DNA from 2 places in the Lactobacillus acidophilus genome. Region 2 is predicted to be linked to the other one. Evidence: a T-box and tRNA genes for the amino acid it is inferred to sense, from the RefSeq annotation. Region 2 holds a T-box; the other holds one or more tRNA genes.

Region 1 (4,439 bases), 870 kb from region 2:
GCAATTTTAGAAATTATTTTAAGTTATGTTCTAGATCGGCCGTATGGTGCAGCAGGTGCGATGATTGCAATTTTAATTACAGAAGCCGTAGTATTAGTTCTACGTTTATGGGTTGTGCGTGACGGCTATAGTTTTACATATGTTTTTCACGATGTTCCTAAATATATTTTAATTGCATTAATCACTCTTACCATTGGGATGTTTATGCCTAACTTTATTTCATCGGCCTTTTTCAATATGGCATTTAAATCAATTGTGATGTTGCTAGTTTATATGCTTTTGATGTTTGCATTAAAGCTCGACTTTAACGAAGACATTATTAAATTATTCAAGAATTTCTTTAAAAGAGGTTAAAAATGATTCCAAAAATCATCCATTACGTTTGGGTAGGTCATAATCCAAAGTCTAAGTTGATCCAAGAGTGTATTGCCACTTGGAAGGAAAAATTACCTGATTATCAATTTATTGAGTGGAATGAAGATAATTTTGATATGCACGAAAATAAGTACATTGAGCAAGCTTATAAGGCAAAAAAGTGGGCTTTTGTTTCAGATTATATTCGTGCTAAAGCTATCTATGAACAAGGTGGGATTTATTTAGATACAGATGTGCGTGTAATTGCTAGTCTGACGCCTTTGCTTGATAACAAGGCCTTTATTGGCTTTGAAAACAACAATTATCTTTCGGCTGCAATTTTTGGCGCAGAAAAAGGGCATCCATTTATGCAGGATATCCTTGATTATTATAAAGATCGTAATTTTGAATATGATGTAAATAATCAAATGGCAGGCGTAAATAGTGTTTCCGTTACTGATATGCTGATTGATCGGTATGGTTTAAAGATTGGTAACAAGGAACAGGAATTAAAGGAAGGTATTCATGTTTATCCAGATGGCGTTTTATGTAATCCGTCTGTTAACTCACTTTCGATTCACTTATTTACGGGAACTTGGATGAACGGAAAACATTCATTTAAACATAAACTTGTCACTTTCCTTAAGCGTCATATTAATACACCTAAAGAGGCAGGGTTATATGCCAAGTGGATTCGATGAATCAAGAAGAATTACAAAGATTAACAGAGCAAATTTCTAGGGACTATTTTAAGCGTCCCTTTTTGCATGAAGTAAAAATTAATCGTCGTATGACAACGACCGGCGGACGATATCATTTAGATGATCATCATATTGAGATTAACGCCCATTTTTTAGAAGAAAAATATTATCAAGATTTGATTGGTATAATTAAACACGAATTAACGCATTATCATTTACATTTATTAGGCCGAGGTTTTAGGCATAAAGACTATGACTTTAAAATTTTACTTAAACGAGTTGGTGGTAGTCGTTATGCTCCAGATATTGGATTAAAGCGTAGAAAAAAATATCGGTATTTATATGTTTGTGAAAGCTGCAGACTAAAATATTTCCGCATTCGTCGCATTAATATCCAAAGATATCGGTGTGGAAAATGCAAGGGACGCCTACATTTAGAGCAAAGCTTTCAAAAATAAAGCAAAAAAATTAAAAATATTTCAATTTTTTCTTGCATATCTCCTTTTTTTAGTCTATTATAGTTGATGTGCCGCGGGCGTGGCGGAATGGCAGACGCGCAAGACTAAGGATCTTGTGATCGCTTTAGATCGTGGAAGTTCGAGTCTTCTCGCCCGCACCAATTAGAAGTCGCAGTAAGCGACTTCTTTTTTTTACCTAAAAATCGGTTATACTTTAATTAATGAAATTAAAGGAATAGAAATTATGGCAAAAAAGCATAAATCAAGAATACCCAAAAGTGTAAAAATTGTTGTTCGCGCATTTATTATTTTGTTTGTCTTGCTTGTAGCCTTTATTGGCTTTCGTTATTATAGAAGATATGCGATTCAATCAGAGCAGATTAGACAAGCACAGCTGCAGCGAGAACAAGAAGCAGCAAAATTATTAAAGCAGAAAAAAGATTTTATCAAAAAAGTTGGCCCGATTGCACAAGCAGTAGATAAGTCATACGATTTATTGCCGAGTATCACGATTGCTCAAGCTTGCCTTGAAAGTAATTATGGTCAAAGTGATTTGTCGCAAAAATATAACAATTTGTTTGGCGTTAAGGGGACCAATCCAAATACTTCGGCTGTGATGACGACCAAAGAATATGTTAAAGGAAAGTGGATCACTGTTAAGGCTCGTTTTCAAATATATGACTCATATGAGGCTTCAATCAGAGCCCATGCTAGATTATTCCAGAATGGGACAACGTGGAATCACGACCAATATAAGCACGTTTTAGCGTCTAAAGATTATAAGACACAGGCTAAAGCATTAGTAACAGATGGCTATGCGACGGATCCAGATTATGCAGATAAGTTGATCAATTTAATTGAACAATTTGATCTAGAAAAATATGATAAGTAATGATTAAAGCAACGAAATGATCGTTGCTTTTTTGGTATAATATTTCAGTTACTATTAAAAGAATTATTTTTTGTGAAGGGGACAATAATGAGCGAAAAATCTATCTTAGCTAACTTAAATCCGCAACAGAAAAAAGCCGTTGAAACTACTGAAGGACCGCTTTTAGTAGTTGCTGGGGCGGGTTCGGGTAAAACTTCAGTTTTAACAAGACGAATTGCTTACTTAGTTGAAGAGAATAATGTTGCACCATGGAATATTTTGGCCATTACCTTCACCAATAAAGCAGCTAGTGAAATGCGTGAGCGTGAACAAGATTTGCTAGGACCTGCTGCTGAAAATATTTGGATGTCAACTTTCCATGCTCTTTGTGTAAGAATTTTACGTAGAGACGCTGATAAGATTAATTACGATCATAACTTTTCAATTGCCGATTCAGCTGAACAATTGACGTTAGTTAAGCATATTGAAAAGGATTTAAATATTAATCCTAAGATGTATGATCCACGAGGCGTTTTGTCTGCAATTTCTAATGGTAAGAATGATTTGCTTGATCCGGATGCTTTTGAAGCAAGTGCATCTTCACCTTTTGAAAAGATGACGGCTAAAATTTATAAAGAATATCAAAGAAGACTCCGTAGAGACCAAATCATGGACTTTGACGATTTAATCATGCAAACTTTGGTTTTATTTAAAAAGAGCCCAGAAACTTTACAATACTATCAAGATAAATTCCGCTATATTTTAGTCGATGAATATCAGGATACTAACCAAGCACAATATGAATTGTGTCATTCATTAGCAGCTAAGCATAAGAATATTTGTGTGGTTGGGGATGCTGACCAGTCTATCTATGGTTGGCGTGGTGCAAATATGGAAAACATCATGAATTTTGAACAAGACTACAAAAAAGATGGTGTTAAAACTGTTAAGCTTGAACAAAATTACCGTTCAACTGGGCACATCTTGTCAGCTGCTAACTCAGTTATTAAAAATAATCAAAATCGTAAAGCTAAGAATTTGTGGACTGATCAAGGTGATGGCCAAAAGATCACATATTATCAAGCTCAAAGCGGCGATGATGAAGCACACTACATTATTTCTAAAATTAAAAAAGAAGTAGAAGATAAGAAACGTTCATATAAGGACTTCGCAATCCTTTACCGGACTAACGCTCAATCACGTACAGTCGAAGAAGCTTTTGTAAAATCCAATATTCCTTATCAAATTGTCGGTGGACATAAATTCTACGATCGAAAAGAAATTAAAGATATTATGGCCTACTTAAAGCTAGTGGCCAATCCAGCAGATACGATGAGTATGAACCGTATTATCAACACTCCTAAGCGGGGGATCGGTGCTGCAACAGTAGATAAATTGTTAACTTTTGCTGATGAAAATAACTATACTGCACTAGACGCAATGGAGCATGTGGCTGAAAGTACAATTAGTACTCGTGCTGCTAAAAAATTAAATGATTTTGGTATTAAGTTAAGAGATGCAATTGCTTATGCTCAAATTCATGGCGTAACTGGTTTAACAGAAAAAATTTTAGAAGACTTTGATTATACTGAGGCTTTAAGAAGAGAAAATACTATTGAAGCTGAAACTCGTCTTGAAAACTTGGACGAATTCTTAACAGTAACTAAACGTTTTGATGATCATTATGAACCAGAAGATGATGATTCCAATCCATTGAGTGATTTCTTAGCTGAAGTATCATTACTAAGCGATCAAGATGATATTGACGATGATGGCAATCAAGTGGCTTTGATGACTCTGCACGCAGCTAAGGGTCTAGAATTTCCAGTCGTCTTTTTAATTGGAATGGAAGATGGTTTATTCCCGCTTCAACGCGCTATGATGGATGACAATGAACTGGAAGAAGAACGGCGTTTAGCTTATGTAGGCATTACCCGTGCTAAGCAAGAGCTATTCTTAACTAATGCATATTCACGAATGATGTATGGTAGAACGCAAAATAACCCAGCTTCACGCTTTTTAGATGAAATTGAACCTAAAGATATTCAAAAAGAA
Region 2 (4,439 bases):
TCAATAACATCATCAGGGTTAACAACATTCCCCTTTGATTTAGACATCTTCTCATGGTTCTTCAAAATTAAACCTTGATTGTATAAACGTTGGAATGGTTCCTTAGTTGGAACAACACCTAAATCGTAAAGAACCTTGTGCCAGAATCTTGCATAAAGAAGGTGACGAACAGCGTGTTCTGCACCACCAATGTAAAGATCAACTGGAAGCCATTTCTTAAGAAGATCGTAATCAGCTAATTCTTTATCATTATGTGGGTCAACATAACGAAGGTAGTACCAACTTGAGCCTGCCCAGTTAGGCATAGTATTGGTTTCACGCTTACCTTTTCTACCATTTTCATCAACCACATTAACCCAATCGGTCAAGTTAGCTAATGGACTTTCTGGAGTACCTGATGGCTTAATATCAGTTGCATGTGGTAAGCGAAGTGGTAATTGATCTTCAGGAACAAGAGTAGTTTCCCCATCTTCCCAGTGGATAACTGGAATTGGTTCGCCCCAGTAACGTTGACGACTGAAGTCCCAGTCACGAAGCTTATAGTTAACCTTCTTTTCACCGCAGTTATGCTCTTCAAGCCATTCAACCATCTTCTTCTTGGCATCCTTAATGTTCAAGCCATTTAAGAATTCAGAATTAATGTGTGGACCATCTTCAGTGAAAGCTTCCTTAGTAATATCTCCACCTTCAAGTACTGGATTAATTGGCAAACCAAATTTAGTAGCAAAAGCATAGTCACGTTCATCATGAGCAGGAACGGCCATCACTGCACCTGTACCGTAACTTGCCAAAACATAATCTGAAATCCAAATTGGAACTTCCTTGCCGTTTACTGGATTAATTGCGTAAGCACCAGTAAATACACCAGTCTTATCTTTGTTTAAATCGGTTCTTTCAAGATCTGATTTTGATTCAATCTTTTTAATGTAAGCATTAACTTCATCACGCTGTGCATCAGTAGTAATTTCTTGCACTAATTTGTTTTCTGGAGCAAGAACAGTGTATGAACAGCCAAACAAAGTATCTGGACGGGTAGTAAAGATGTCAAAAGTCTTATCGCTATCCTTAATCTTAAAAGTTACTTGTGCACCAAGTGAACGTCCAATCCAGTTTCTTTGCATTTCCTTAACTGGTTCTGGCCAATCTAAATCATCTAAATCTTCAAGCAAACGATCAGCATAAGCAGTCATCTTAAGCATCCATTGACGCATGTTACGACGATATACTGGGTACCCACCACGTTCAGTCTTACCATCCACAATTTCTTCGTTTGCGACAACAGTACCTAAATCTGGAGACCAGTTAACTGGCACTTCTGCTTCATATGCTAAGCCCTTCTTGTACATTTGTTCAAAGACCCATTGAGTCCACTTGTAGTAATTAGGATCTGAAGTAGTAACTTCACGATCCCAATCATATGAGAAGCCTAACTTATTTAATTGACGCTTGAAGTTAGCAATATTATTTTTAGTAACAACTTCAGGATCTTCACCAGTCTTTAAAGCGTATTGTTCAGTTGGTAAACCAAAAGCATCCCAACCCATTGGGTGAAGTACATTGTAACCTTGAGCACGCTTCATTCTAGACACAATATCAGTTGCAGTATATCCCTCTGGGTGACCCACATGAAGTCCTTTACCAGATGGGAACGGAAACATATCTAATGCGTAATAATTCTTCTTATTGGAATCAGTACCTGTCTTAAAGGTATCGTGTTTTGCCCAATAATCTTGCCATTTCTTTTCAACTACTTTGTGGTTATACAAATCATTTTCTCCTTTGCAAATAAAAAAGTCCTATGAACTAAATCATAGGACGAAATAATCGCGGTACCACCTAAGTTTCACAAAAATGTGACACTTAATTTGCTCCTTAACGCGGATGGCAACGATAGGTTCTAGTTCCAGGACGAGTTCGCAATTCTATTCTAAGACTTCGCAGCAACCAGCCTCTCTCTGAAAAAATATCCTTACTAATACTTCCTGACCTTTATTTTCTTATAGATAATGATTATAATTTACCACAAATGCTAAAAATTACAAGAGGGGTGCACTTTTTGATTAATACAAAAAATCCACCAAGAGACACCTTAATTCCTGGTGCAATCTTCGTGGTTATTTATGCTGCATGGGCTCTATTAGTTTCATCTGGCTCACAGTTTATCCATATTTTCGATAATACTATTATCGGAATAGTAAGTAATAATAATCCAGCTAATGTAGCCTTTGCCAAAACTTTTACTAATTTAGGTAATACTAGTGTTATAACTACTGAAACAATTATTTTATTTATTATTCTAATTGTTTTTAAACAATACGCTTACGCGTTTTTCACTGCTGGCGTGATGATCTGTGCTAATGGGTACAATTGGATTATTAAACATGCAGTAGAAAGACAGCGACCTACTGTTCACCACTTAGTCTACGCAGATGGTTATAGTTTTCCTTCTGGTCACTCAGTTGGTAGTGCTGCATTATTTGGAGTTTTAATTATTTTGACTATTTTATTAGTTAAAAGTAAATTCTGGAAAACACTTCTAATTATTATTTGGGCATTATTCCCAATTTTAATTGGTTACACTAGAATTTTTGTTCATGTTCATTATCCATCTGACGTATTTGGTGGATGGATTGAAGGAATTACCTTTGTATTGCTTGGTTATTCTTTCTTATATCATTTCTACATTGAACCAAAAATGAATAATAAACAATCATAAAAAATAAGCATCAGTTGATGCTTATTTTTTTACCTTTTTAGTGATACAAATCAAAACGACCAACAGCAAGTGTTTCTTTAATACCGCCAGTTTCCATTAAAGATTTATCTATAATAATTTTCTTAAGAGCTGAAGCTAAATATCCTCTGTATCCATGGCCTAACGCCTTACCTGCAGCTTTACTTTCACCAATTGCCACAACTACACCCAAATCATGATAAACATATTTTGTAGGACGAGCTTGATGATTAATCCGACTTCTAATATCTTTAGCCGCATAGTTAGCCATTGATAAAGCCATTTGAGCTGTATTAGGCCATGGCCACTTCTTACCAGGAACCATTACACTAGAAACATCCCCTAAGACATAAATATCGTCACTTTCTGGTGCAGTCAGATGATCGCTAACCATAACGCGACCGCGACGGTTATTAAAACCAGATTTTTCAATTACTGGGCTCCCACTAAAGCCCATCATCCAAATTCTGTTTCCTGCACTAATTTCTTGCACATTGTCAGAATCTTTCATTTTGTACAAAATTGAATGATCCGTTACCTTTTGTAAATAAGCAGGCTTAATAATTTCAATTTTATGCGCTTAAATTAATAGCATAATCTAATAGCTTTCCTTGAAACATTGGTAGAAGACGTGGTGAACCATCAATCATCTTAATCGTAATTTTTTCAGGATCAGTTCCTGCTGTTTGAGCAAAACATGGTCGAGCTTGAGCTAATGCACCAGCCAATTCAATTGCCTGAAATCCTGCACCACAGATTACAATTGATAAATGTTGGGAATCGTGATCTTTGACATAAGCCCTCATTTCACTTTCAATATGATCACGAATTGCTTGAGCTTGCTTTACGTTACTCATTGGTAAAGCATTTTCTTGTGCCCCTGCAATTCCCATACTACTTAATACAAAACCTAACCCCACAACACAATAGTCATAACTAATTGGCTTATGCTTTGTTAATTCAACTGTTTTATTCTTTAGATCAATTTTTTCAACTTGATCAACTACCAGTTCATTCATATTTTTATCTAAAACATCAGCTAATTCATACGACATTCTTGTATACGGAGCACTGCCTGATGCCACTTCATACAATCTCATAGTTTCGTAGTGATATGGATTTCGATCAATTAAGATAATTCTTACTTCTTTACGCAACTTCTTTTGTAAAGCAACAACGGTTTTTAAGCCTGCGTAGCCTGCACCTAAAACAACAATTGTTTTCATAATTATCCTCTGCTAGCCCAGCTCCACGTGAATGTTTGGTAAGAATTTAAATATACACTTAATAGGGCAATCATAAATCCCATTGTGAAACCAGATGCTAGTTCTCCCAAGGGCAAACTAGAAATAGGACGTGGGCCTGAAGAATAGCTATAACCTATAAAGAAACAGAAAATTCCTGTAACTACTCCCACTGCAAAGCTTAAGAGAAATATATTCCCCCAGAACTTTGTCATTTTTTTATATTCAGACTTGCCAGTATGAACGTACATCGATTCCATAATTGCTACAACAAACACTGTACCAATCGAAAATGGTACAAAGAAAAAGTGAAAGATAGTTGTCATTGCAAATTGGAATCTCGCTAAACTAACAATATTCATTTTTAGCGCCTCCATAATCATCAATCACAATACAAGTCTCTGTCTAAAATAACTGTCATTATTAAATAACTATTATTATTTTATGCATCTTAAGTGTAC

Evidence for each region. The T-box of region 2 lies ahead of leuS (leucine--tRNA ligase). A T-box ahead of a tRNA ligase gene usually reads a tRNA of that ligase, here a tRNA-Leu.
Region 1: it has a tRNA-Leu gene. The T-box ahead of leuS (leucine--tRNA ligase) is inferred to sense a tRNA for this amino acid. The anticodon was not compared.

Annotation. Positions count from the first base shown of each region.
Region 1 covers NZ_CP139575.1:1,296,966-1,301,404, reverse strand. Annotated here, with positions in the region: gene SO785_RS06025 (oligosaccharide flippase family protein) at 1-354, shown strand, start outside; gene SO785_RS06020 (glycosyltransferase family 32 protein) at 357-1,055, shown strand; gene SO785_RS06015 (SprT family protein) at 1,052-1,513, shown strand; tRNA gene SO785_RS06010 (tRNA-Leu) at 1,587-1,674, shown strand; gene SO785_RS06005 (glycoside hydrolase family 73 protein) at 1,758-2,405, shown strand; gene pcrA (DNA helicase PcrA) at 2,493-4,439, shown strand, end outside.
Region 2 covers NZ_CP139575.1:192,265-196,703, reverse strand. Annotated here, with positions in the region: gene leuS (leucine--tRNA ligase) at 1-1,766, opposite strand, end outside; T-box leader at 1,809-1,993, opposite strand; gene SO785_RS00875 (phosphatase PAP2 family protein) at 2,057-2,716, shown strand; partial or broken gene SO785_RS00870 (NAD(P)/FAD-dependent oxidoreductase) at 2,754-3,960, opposite strand; partial or broken gene SO785_RS09590 (cytochrome ubiquinol oxidase subunit I) at 4,089-4,340, opposite strand.